Linked DNA regions of Paraglaciecola psychrophila 170. The protein of the gene in region 1 interacts with the protein of each later gene in a pairwise test. Links are inferred from orthologs where the notes say so. Each region holds a gene or a part of one and is shown on either strand. Other genes may lie near its edges.

The links. Proteins that work in one complex are often made in the same cells at the same time.
Region 2: the proteins of plsB (region 1) and acpP interact in binary tests that used the Escherichia coli proteins (3 or more experiments, as listed by UniProt). The link is inferred for Paraglaciecola psychrophila 170 from one-to-one orthologs.

What each region holds. Positions count from the first base shown.
Region 1 is NC_020514.1:5,191,532-5,199,982, reverse strand. Bases 2,588-5,632 are described here. They hold plsB (glycerol-3-phosphate 1-O-acyltransferase PlsB), read left to right. Parts: upstream 2,588-2,914; coding sequence 2,915-5,350; downstream 5,351-5,632. Other genes in these bases: C427_RS22835 (LysR family transcriptional regulator), read right to left, coding at 5,443-5,632; lexA (transcriptional repressor LexA), read right to left, coding at 2,588-2,724. Outside these bases: ctaD (cytochrome c oxidase subunit I), read right to left, coding at 1-627; coxB (cytochrome c oxidase subunit II), read right to left, coding at 640-1,764; more of lexA, read right to left, coding at 2,101-2,587; more of C427_RS22835, read right to left, coding at 5,633-6,327; C427_RS22830 (nucleobase:cation symporter-2 family protein), read left to right, coding at 6,429-7,796; C427_RS22825 (amidohydrolase family protein), read left to right, coding at 7,803-8,451. UniProt on the Escherichia coli protein: Catalyzes the transfer of an acyl group from acyl-ACP to glycerol-3-phosphate (G3P) to form lysophosphatidic acid (LPA). This enzyme can utilize either acyl-CoA or acyl-ACP as the fatty acyl donor.
Region 2 is NC_020514.1:2,652,289-2,654,968, forward strand. It holds acpP (acyl carrier protein), read left to right. Parts: upstream 1-1,060; coding sequence 1,061-1,300; downstream 1,301-2,680. Other genes in the region: fabD (ACP S-malonyltransferase), read left to right, coding at 1-122; fabG (3-oxoacyl-ACP reductase FabG), read left to right, coding at 154-891; fabF (beta-ketoacyl-ACP synthase II), read left to right, coding at 1,377-2,615; pabC (aminodeoxychorismate lyase), read left to right, coding at 2,676-2,680. UniProt on the Escherichia coli protein: Carrier of the growing fatty acid chain in fatty acid biosynthesis.

The DNA.
Region 1 (8,451 bases):
CCATGTCCAAACAAACAAAGGCATCTTCATCCAAGTCATACCCGGGGCGCGCATGTTGAAAATAGTCACGATGACGTTAATTGCACCCATGATGGATGAAGCGCCCATGATGTGCACAGCAAACACAAACAATGCCGTACTGTCGGCACTGTATGTTGTTGACAGAGGTGCGTAGAAGGTCCAACCAAAAGCAGGACCGCCACCTTCTAGAAATAATGAAGATAACAGAATTAAAAAAGCAAAAGGTAATATCCAAAAGCTCCAGTTATTCATTCTAGGCAGAGCCATATCTGGCGCACCTATCATCATAGGTATTAACCAGTTGGCCAGTCCCGTAAAGGCAGGCATAACCGCACCAAATACCATGATAAGGCCGTGCACAGTGGTCATTTGATTAAAAAAGTGAGGCTCTACTATTTGTAATCCCGGTTGAAACAATTCAGCTCGTATTACCATAGCCATTGCGCCACCAGTTAGAAACATGATGAAAGCAAACCACAAATATAGAGTACCGATATCTTTATGGTTGGTGGTATATAACCAACGTTTTATGCCGTATGGAATATGATGTTCATGGTGATCATCTGCATGAGAATCATGCTGTGTGTCATCAGTTGTTGTTGTCATGGTCACCTTCTCCTATTGTCCGTTCATTGCTGAATTGATGTCTTTGGCTTGAACTAAGTCACCAGTATCGTTACCCCAAGCATTACGCTCGTAAGTCACAACAGCAGCAATTTCAGACATAGTTAATTGTTTCGCATAAGATTGCATAGCACTGCCTGTGACACCGTTTATCAATATATCGATGTGTTTAGGCTGATCTGCAACAGCGATTTGACTGCCTTTTAATGCGGGAAAAACACCTGGTAAACCTTCGCCATTTGGCATATGACAAGCAGCACAGTTGGCGTTGTAGACATTTTCGCCTTGCTCCATCGCTTCATCCATTGTCATATTCATGGCTAACAGCCTTTGTTCTTCTGCTTTTGCTTGTTGCTGTACAGCTTCTTGTTCTGAAATCCACTCAGCATATTCAGCAGGCTCTTTGGCAATCACTACAATGGGCATGAAACCATGATCTTTGCCGCAAAGCTCGGCACATTGACCACGATACACGCCAGGATCATTGACCTTAGTCCAAGCGTCATTGATAAAGCCGGGATTAGCATCTTGCTTGAACCCAAAATCTGGCACCCACCAAGAATGGATGACATCGTCTGAAGTAATAAGAAAGCGGACTTTTTGGCCTGTAGGAATAACGAGAGGTCTGTCTACCTCAAGTAAGTAGTTTTCACCTTTAGGCAGTTTTCCAGAGATTTGGTCAGCCTGAGTGGCCAATTTCGAATAATACTCAACGTCATTATCCATATACTTGTAATGCCACTTCCACTGTGAACCTGTCACCAAAATGGACACATCAGGCTCACTGGCATCTTCCATATCAATTAGGAGATTCATGGCGGGAACAGCCATCACAACCAATATAATAAAGGGGATCACTGTCCAAGCGATTTCAACTTTTACATTTTCATGAAAATTTGCAGGCTTAGCACCCCTAGATTTTCTGTGGAAATACATAGAAATAAACATAGCGATAAATACGCCGGCGCCAATCAAAACACAAATAACAAACATCAACATATGCATGTCATACACACCAGCACTGATGTCTGTCACGCCTTTAGTCATGTTTAACTGGTATTGCTCAATTTGATCTTTCGATTCAGCAAATACCGGCGCTGTCATCAATGCAGATAGCATAGTTCCAGTCCTGAAAAAAATTCTCTTCACATAGCACCTCATGTACGTCAAACGTACTTTTTATTTTTCACTGAAACATAAACATCAGAATAGAAACAACTGCCATCTTAGTTAATATTTAGTTAATTTATTGTTATTTTTTACTTCTGGGATGTTAAGGGTCGCTCATTTAATAGCGACTAGTCTAGCTTTTTTGCCTAAGTTACAACCAACTGATTATTTTTTAAACACAAAGTTGTTAAAAAATGCAAATGAAAGAGGGAAAAGGGATTCTAAGAGGAAAAAACAGATAAATATGAAAAAGCACATTATAGAGAATAATGCGCCTCGCAAAAATTACATCCAGTCGGCGTTTCGAATAACCCCCACTGCAATGCCTTCAATATTAAATGGCTGAGTCGCCAAATCAACCTTAATGGGAGAAAACGCTTCGTTTTCAGCATGCAGCAAAACCTGCCTGCCTTTTTTCTCGAGTCGCTTTACAGTAACCTCGTCATCGACTCTTGCGACTACCACTTGGCCATTGTGTACATCACTAGTGCGATGTACTGCTAATAAATCGCCGTCCAAGATACCGATATCTTTCATACTCATACCGTTTACTCGGAGCAAAAAGTCAGCACTGGGTTTAAACAAACTAGGGTCCACCCGATAATGACCTTCAATATGCTCTTGAGCCAGAATAGGTTCGCCCGCAGCAACCCGACCAATCAAAGGCAAACCTAACTCTTCGAGTTGGTCTTCAAGTGGTGTATTTAACTTAATACCACGAGATGTACCAGGTAAAATTTCTATTACACCTTTACGCGCTAGCGCTTTTAAATGTTCTTCCGCTGCATTAGCAGATTTAAAACCTAATTCCCGGGCAATTTCAGCGCGGGTAGGCGGCATACCGGTATTCAACATTGTATTTTTAATTAGTTGAAGTACTTCTTCTTGTCGAGCAGTTAGTGGACGCATAAACAGCCTGTTTTTTTATACAGTTAGTATGATTATATACAGTTATACTTAAATCTCAAATTTGTTTTATGCTTGCTGTGATATGTCTAAAATAAAACGGCAAACAAACTATAATCATTTTTATCAAAGTTAAACTGCTAGGAATGTCTGTGGTATCCTGCGCCAGATTTAATATCTGCGAGCGAAAAGTATGTTGTGGCTGCATAAATTGCTGTTAGCAATAGTGACGGTACCGGTAAAATGGTTAGTAAAAGTGAACAGCACTCCAAGCGACCTTGAGGCTGAATTAGGCATAGATAAAACCCGCCCTATTGTTTATTTGCTGCGCACCCGTTCGGTTACAGATCAAATAGTACTAAAGATGTCTGCGGTGGCATTAGGCTTACCTAAACCCACACTAAATCTGACTATTGGGGATCAACACCATTCTTCTTGCCTGTTTTTACAGAAACCAAAATCAGTATTAAACCGCAAAACAAAAGCGACTTCGATTCAAGAAGATGCGGCTAAACTATTTAGTCTTCACAGAAAAAATCCAGACCTCGATATTCAGATAGTACCCGTTTCTATACTTTGGGGTAGAGCACCAGATAAAAATACCTCAGGCTGGTCAGACGTCATCGCCAACCAAGTTTCTCCTAGCTGGCTGCGTAAATTTTTTATTGTGTTGTTTTTAGGCAGAGATAACTTTGTCTGTTACAGCAAAGCCGTATCTTCAAGGAAAATGCTGGAATTAAAAGGTAGTGACGAAGAAATCGCCCACAAACTTATCCGTGTTGCGGGTACACATTTTTATCGTCGCCATCAAACATTAACAGGTCCCAACATCCTTGAGCGCCATCAACTATATAATAGTGTTCTAGGTGCAAAATCGGTACGTAAAGCTATTGTTGAAGAAGCTCGCACCAAAAAATTAAGTCACCAACAAGCCAAACAACAAGCAAAAAAATACGTCAATGAAATTGCTGCCGATTACCGCCCAGGCATGATCAGATTGGTCGAGAAAATTTTAACTAAAATTTGGAATAAAATTTATAACGGTATAGAAGTTCGACATGCCGATAAAGTAAGAGCTTTGGCACAGAATGGCCACGAAATCATCTATGTACCTTGTCACCGTAGCCATATGGATTACTTATTGCTCACCTATGTTATTTACCATGAAGGGTTAGTCACCCCACACATAGCCGCTGGTATTAATCTTAATTTTCGTCCTGTTGGCGGAATATTACGTAAAGCGGGCGCTTTTTATCTCCGCCGAAGCTTTGCTGGCAACAAACTCTACACTGCGGTTTTTCGTGAATATCTTGAATTGCTATTTAATAAAGGTTATTCAGTCAAATATTTCCCTGAAGGGGGGCGCAGCAGAACCGGACGTTTATTGCCGCCTAAAACCGGTATGTTAGCGATGACTTTACAGGCGCTAATAAAAGGTGTTAATCGCCCAGTGAGTATAGTTCCAGTCTATATTGGGTATGAACATGTGATGGAAGTGTCCAGTTACCTCAAGGAATTAAACGGAACAGGCAAGGAAAAAGAATCATTCTTTCAAATATTTTCAGCCATTAAAAAACTCAAAAATTACGGTTACGGTTTTCTGAATTTTGGAGAACCCATAAATTTAACTAACTACCTTGATCTACAAGTGCCTAATTGGAGAGAGGATCAAGAAAAAAATGGCGACAAGAAACCCAAATGGCTAACCCCAGTAGTAAATAAACTTGCTACAGATGTGATGGGCAGAATAAACCAAACGGCAGCCGTTAGTGGTATGTCAATTTGTGCCATCTGTTTGTTATCGGCTAAAAAGCACGCTATGGCTGAGTCTGAATTAGAACAAGCCATTGACCACTTTTTAGAATTATTGCGTGACTCGCCTTACAGTGAACTTGCCACCCTGCCAAAAATAACGGGTAAAAAATTATTAGAAAACACCCTCAAGCTGAATAAATTTAGCGTGTCCGAAGATAGTTTTGGAAAAATAATCTCACTAAAAAGCAAAAATGCTGTGGCGCTAACCTATTACCGCAACAATATTCTTCACTTATTTGCTTTACCCGGCCTGATTGCGGCCATCGTGTTTGCCAATAAAAGTGTATCCAAGCAACAAATATTGCTGTTGGTAGCTAAGCTCTACCCCTTACTCAAACGTGAGTTGTTTATGTATATGAGTACAGAACAAGCAGCATCTTACACTGAATCACTGCTTACTAAGATGTTGGCAATGGGTTTGCTCGAGACCAATGAAAACAAAATTAAGACACCCGCAGCCAATAGTAAAGAATTCTACTCAGCTTGGTTGCTCAACCGCAGCATTCAAGAAACCTTACACCGCTATGCGGTAGTGTTAACGTTATTATCAAAACAAGAAAGAGTCAGTCGCGCGGTACTGGAAAAGAAAAGCGCTCAATTTGCTGAGAGATTAGCCGCGCTGCATGGCATCAACTCACCAGAATTTTTTGATAAGAAGGTTTTGGCTACATTTATCCAAGCATTAAAAGAAAATGCCTTAATTGAAGCAGATGAAGATGGCCAATTGCGCCATTCAGAGCTCAGCGAGGCTTTAAAAATAGATGTCATTAACCTTATTGAGCCTGAGATAGCGCAACGTTTGCAACAGATATAATGCTTGGTGTTATAGAATGTTGATATATACATCCAGAGCCATTAGTTAAAACACTAATAGTTATTAAGCAAAGGGTATTTCTCAAAATATCCTTAAATCGGCGTCAAACCAAAAGCATCTCTAAGCCAGCTTCCTGCCTTACCCAATCGCTCGCTAGAAGACCAAATTAAATCCACACCCACCTCCCATTCGGTATGAGGATATGACGTTAATTGTAATTCGCATAACTGCTCTTGCAACTGCAAGTCCAAAACCAGTTGCTTTGGTACGGTAGCCCATCCCATTCCTGCACATAGGGTATTCATCAATGTCAGATAACTGGCCATTCGCCATTGGTTGGTGCCGCTCAAGTATTCACTAGTAGGCAATTTATCCAGTAAGGGCAAATAAACGAGCTGTCTATGCTGATTTAACTGCTCGAAATTAACTTGAGGTAAATTAGCTAAAGGATGGTCTCGGTGCACTACATTGGCGAATGCTATATTACCAAGCCTTTTAAAATGTATGTTTTTAGGATAGTGGGCACCGGCACACATTATTCCTAAAGATGCGTCGCCTTGTTCGATCAACTGCTGAATATACTGAGAAGACGGGTGCAATATATTTAAATCCACAGGAGGGAAATATTCCGCGAAGCCAGCAAGGTTATGATTCAATATTTGAAAAGGGATAGTTTCGTCAATGGCAATAGTCACTTGGCTTTCTAGCTCTGCAGCCAAACTGTTGGCACGATTCTCCATCGACGAACACTGATGTAATATAGCTTCTGCATCCCTAAGTAAAGACTGCCCATGCGCAGTTAAAATTGGATAACGCCCGCTACGATCAAACAAGCTCACCCCAAAATCAATCTCCAAATTTGCCACTGCAATACTCAATGCAGATTGTGACTTACCCAGCTTACGAGCTGCAGCTGAAAATGACTTCTCACTTGCCACGGCACAAAAGGCAGTTAATTGTTCTAGAGATAAATGCATAAATAGCTAAGTTCTATTAAAAATTTTAATAGTTCCCATTTTGCACATTAAAACCAGCAGAGTAAATTAGTCTTATCGCCTTGCTTGTTAAGTGAAAAGTTATGCCTCTTACTGACACACCTTCAGAGACAAAAAGCAGCGGCATTCACCCTGTAGATCAACGTTTACCACTTGCACCTACTGTGTTGCTTGGTTTACAACATGTACTAGTGATGTACTCGGCCTGCATAATAGTGCCCTTAATCTTAGGTGCGGCTCTGCAGCTGCCTAAAGAAACCTTGTCTTTAATCATCAATGCCGATTTATTTGCAGCGGGATTGGCTACCTTAGTACAGTGTTTTGGCAACCGTTATTTTGGCATTAAGCTACCCATAATGATGGGCGTAACCTTTACTTCAATCGCCCCGATGATTGCCATTGGTGTTAACCCGGAACTAGGCTTACCAGGGATTTATGGAGCGATTATTGTTTCAGGTATATTCGGCATACTCTTTGCGCCAATAATGGGCCGTTTAATGCGGTTTTTCCCACCTGTGGTAACAGGTTCGGTATTGCTGGTTATTGGCATTAGTTTAATGAAAGTAGGCATTGAATGGTCTGCAGGTGGTAGCCCTACTCTTGTCGATGGTTCAACTAACCCTGATTTTGGTAAACCTATTTATTTACTGGTTAGCCTACTCCAGCTTATCTTAATCCTACTTATCACCCGTTTTGCTAAAGGATTTTTGAGTAATGTATCAGTGCTGATAGCCATGCTAGCTGGGTTTATTGCTGCTTGGTTACTAGGGGATATTTCACTTAAAGGCTTAAATGACGAACCTTGGGTTGCCCTCATCAAACCCTTAAGTTTAGGAATGCCCACCTTCGATTTTTTAGCCATTTGCTCCATGTCCCTAGTGATGTTGGTAACTATGGTTGAATCCACAGGGATGTTTTTAGCTTTAGGTAAATTAGTAGATAAAGAAGTAGACCAAAAACAACTAGTAAGAGGCTTACGCTCCGACGGACTAGGGACCTTATTAGGTGGTTTATTTAACGCTTTTCCTTACACCTCTTTTTCCCAGAACATAGGTTTAGTCACCATAAGTGGAGTCAAAAGCCGCTACGTGGCCGCCGCCGGAGCCTTTATTTTAATTGCCTTAGGTTGCCTTCCTAAAATGGCATTTATTATTGCTTCAATACCGCAATATGCCTTAGGCGCTGCGGCCATGGTGATGTTTGGAACCGTTGCCTTGATGGGGGTGCGCATTTTAAGTGAGGTAGACTTTACTGAGTCCCGTTCTAATTTATTGGTGGTATCCGCAAGCTTAGGCATTGGTTTAATCCCTATGATAGCCCCAGACTACTTTCAATATTTACCACTATGGAGCCACATCTTTACCGACAGTGGCATTATCTTAAGCGTATGTACCGCTATTCTGCTTAATGCCATTTTTAGCCCCTCACCTGAACAAACGAAAAAAGGTTAATACCTCATGACAACAACACTTTACCAAGCAGACTACCTAGTCACCATGGACAGTAACAACACCATAATCAAACAAGGTGCGGTACTTGTAGAGCAAGGTAAAATCAAACAACTAGGTAAAGCGAGTGAGCTACTCCCCCAACATCCCAATGTCACCGTTAAAACCTATGCTAATCGCATATTAATGCCGGGTTTAATCAATACACATTGCCACTCGGGCATGTTGCGCGGCACGGCTGAAGGCTTACCAGTATGGGATTGGTTGCAACAATATATTGATCCCATGCATAGGGTATTAACTCCCAAAGATGCCAGTTTATCGTCATGGTTATGTTATGCCGAAGCCCTGCTATCAGGTACCACTTGTATAGTGGATATGTGGCGTTATATGGAAGGCAGTGCCGAGGCGGCCAAACAGCTTGGTATTAGAGCATGCTTAGTACCCTATGTAGCCGAACATCCTGAGCATGACTACTTTGAAACCTTAGACAGTAACGAAGCTTTGATTAATCAATGGCATCAAGAAGCGGATGGGCGAATACAAGTATGGGTGGGCCTTGAGCATTTGTTTTATGCCGTACCACCAGCATTGAAACGTATAGCTGACCTATGCCAAGACTACCAAGTTGGCTTTCACACCCATAGCAACGAAAGTC
Region 2 (2,680 bases), 2.5 Mb from region 1 along the record:
GAGTCGAAGAATTATTAGAAGTGGGGCCCGGCAAGGTATTAACTGGATTAACTAAGCGGATTGATAAACGCCTAAGTTGCACCGCGATTAACACGGTTGATTCCGTTAACTTATTAATTTAACTTATTTAAATATTTTTTGTTGAGAGAATGTATGGCTAATTTAAATGGCAGTATTGCACTGGTAACTGGTGCAAGTAGAGGAATTGGCAGAGCGATAGCTGAGAGGTTAGCCGCAGATGGAGCAACGGTTATAGGTACCGCAACTTCTGAAAATGGAGCTCAAGCGATCAGTGATTATCTGCAACAAAGCGGTGAAGGTAAAGTACTCGATGTCGCCCTACCTGAATCAATGCAAGCTTTGCTGACTGACATTACCGAAAAGTACGGCACTGTAGATATATTGGTCAATAATGCTGGGATCACCCGTGACAATTTATTGATGCGTATGAAAGATGATGAATGGCAAAGTATTATGGATACCAATTTGACCTCCATTTTTAAAATGTCTAAAGCAGTGTTACGCGGTATGATGAAAAAACGTAAAGGACGTATCATTAACATAGGTTCAGTGGTTGGCTCTACAGGCAACGCCGGTCAAGCTAACTATGCCGCTGCCAAAGCGGGAGTGATAGGTTTTAGTAAGTCTATGGCCCGTGAAGTTGCATCTAGAGGTATTACCGTTAATGTAGTTTCTCCGGGATTTATTGATACCGATATGACAAAATCATTAACTGATGACCAAAAAGAAAGTATATTTAAAGATATTCCAGCAAACCGTTTGGGCGACCCTAAAGAAATAGCGGCAACAGTGGGATTTTTAGCAAGTGATGATGCTGCATATATCACTGGAGAAACGATACATGTCAATGGCGGCATGTATATGGGATGAAATAAAATAAAGTGTAATTTTGTTGATGCTTTATTAAAAGAATAAATATTTACTAATCCGTGAGTGGTTAGACCAGAAAAAAAGTTGACCCTGCTACTTGCAAGGGGTCACTTAGCTGAATACACTACGCACAAAATTATATCTAGCGACTTAAAGGATAACTAGAATTATGAGTACTATCGAAGAACGTGTAAAAAAAATCGTCATTGAGCAACTTGGTGTTAAAGAAGAGGAAGTTAAACCAGAAGCTTCATTCGTTGATGATTTAGGTGCGGATTCACTAGACACTGTCGAATTAGTAATGGCCCTTGAAGAAGAGTTCGATACTGAAATTCCTGATGAAGAAGCTGAAAAAATTACCACTGTTCAGTCTGCTATTGACTACGTTAACGCTAATAAAGACGCATAATACTTTACAAAACGGTCCTCTCTGGGCCGTTTCTTCTTTAAATCACACACATTTTTATAAATAGTCGGAGGCCAATGTGTCTAAACGTCGCGTTGTTGTGACCGGTCTTGGCATGCTTTCTCCTGTTGGCAATACTGTAGATTCCACCTGGAAAAGCATACTTGCGGGTAAAAGTGGGATTGCACCTATCACCTCTTTTGATTGTTCCTCGTTTACCACTCAGTTTGCCGGTGAAGTCAAAAATTTTAATGTCGAACAGTACATTCCTAAAAAAGAAACCAAAAAGATGGATAGGTTTATCCAGTTAGGGATCGCGGCCGGTAAACAAGCTCTCGAGCATTCAGGATTTAAAGTCACCACTCAAAATGCAACAAGAATTGGTGTTGCTATTGGTTCTGGGATTGGTGGTCTGGGTTTAATTGAAGAAAACCATCGGCGGATGCTTGAATCAGGCCCAAGAAAAATTTCACCATTTTTTGTTCCTGCCACGATCACTAATATGATTTCAGGATTCTTTTCAATATTTGAAGGTCTCAAAGGCCCAAATATTAATGTTGTTACTGCATGTACCACTGGCGTCCATAATATAGGTATTGCTGCTCGTATCATTGCATACGGTGACGCAGATGCGATGATTGCCGGTGGTGCTGAGTCAACTGTCTGTGGTTTAGGTATTGGCGGCTTTGCTGCAGCCCGTGCTTTATCGACCCGCAATGATAACCCTGAAGCGGCTAGCCGCCCTTGGGATAAGGACAGAGATGGTTTTGTTATGGGGGAGGGTGCAGGTGTCGTGATGTTGGAAGACTATGACTCTGCTGTAGAGCGTGGCGCTAAAATTTATGCTGAACTGGTTGGTTTTGGCATGAGTGGCGATGCTTACCATATGACTTCGCCGCCAGCTAATGGTGAAGGTGCTGCGGCTGCCATGGTCAATGCGATTAACGATGCCAAGGTTGATGTGAGTGAAATTGGTTACATTAATGCACATGGCACATCGACTCCTGCAGGAGATGTCGCTGAAGTTGCTGCGATTAAATATGCTTTTGGTCAACATTCAAACAAGGTTTTGGTAAGTTCCACCAAATCAATGATTGGACATTTACTTGGAGCCGCAGGCTCAGTTGAAGCTATTTTTACTATACTGGCACTACGCGATCAGATTGCCCCCCCAACTATTAACTTAGATAACCCTGGTGAAGGCTGCGACCTTGATTTCGTTGCCCATACTGCAAAACCTGTGAAGATGGAATTTGCGTTATGTAATTCTTTTGGTTTTGGTGGCACTAATGGCTCACTACTGTTTAAAAGACTCTAGGCAGAGTTTGGCTATTGAATATTATTGAAGCTATTTTAGGGTATTTAGATGCGACTATGAATGAT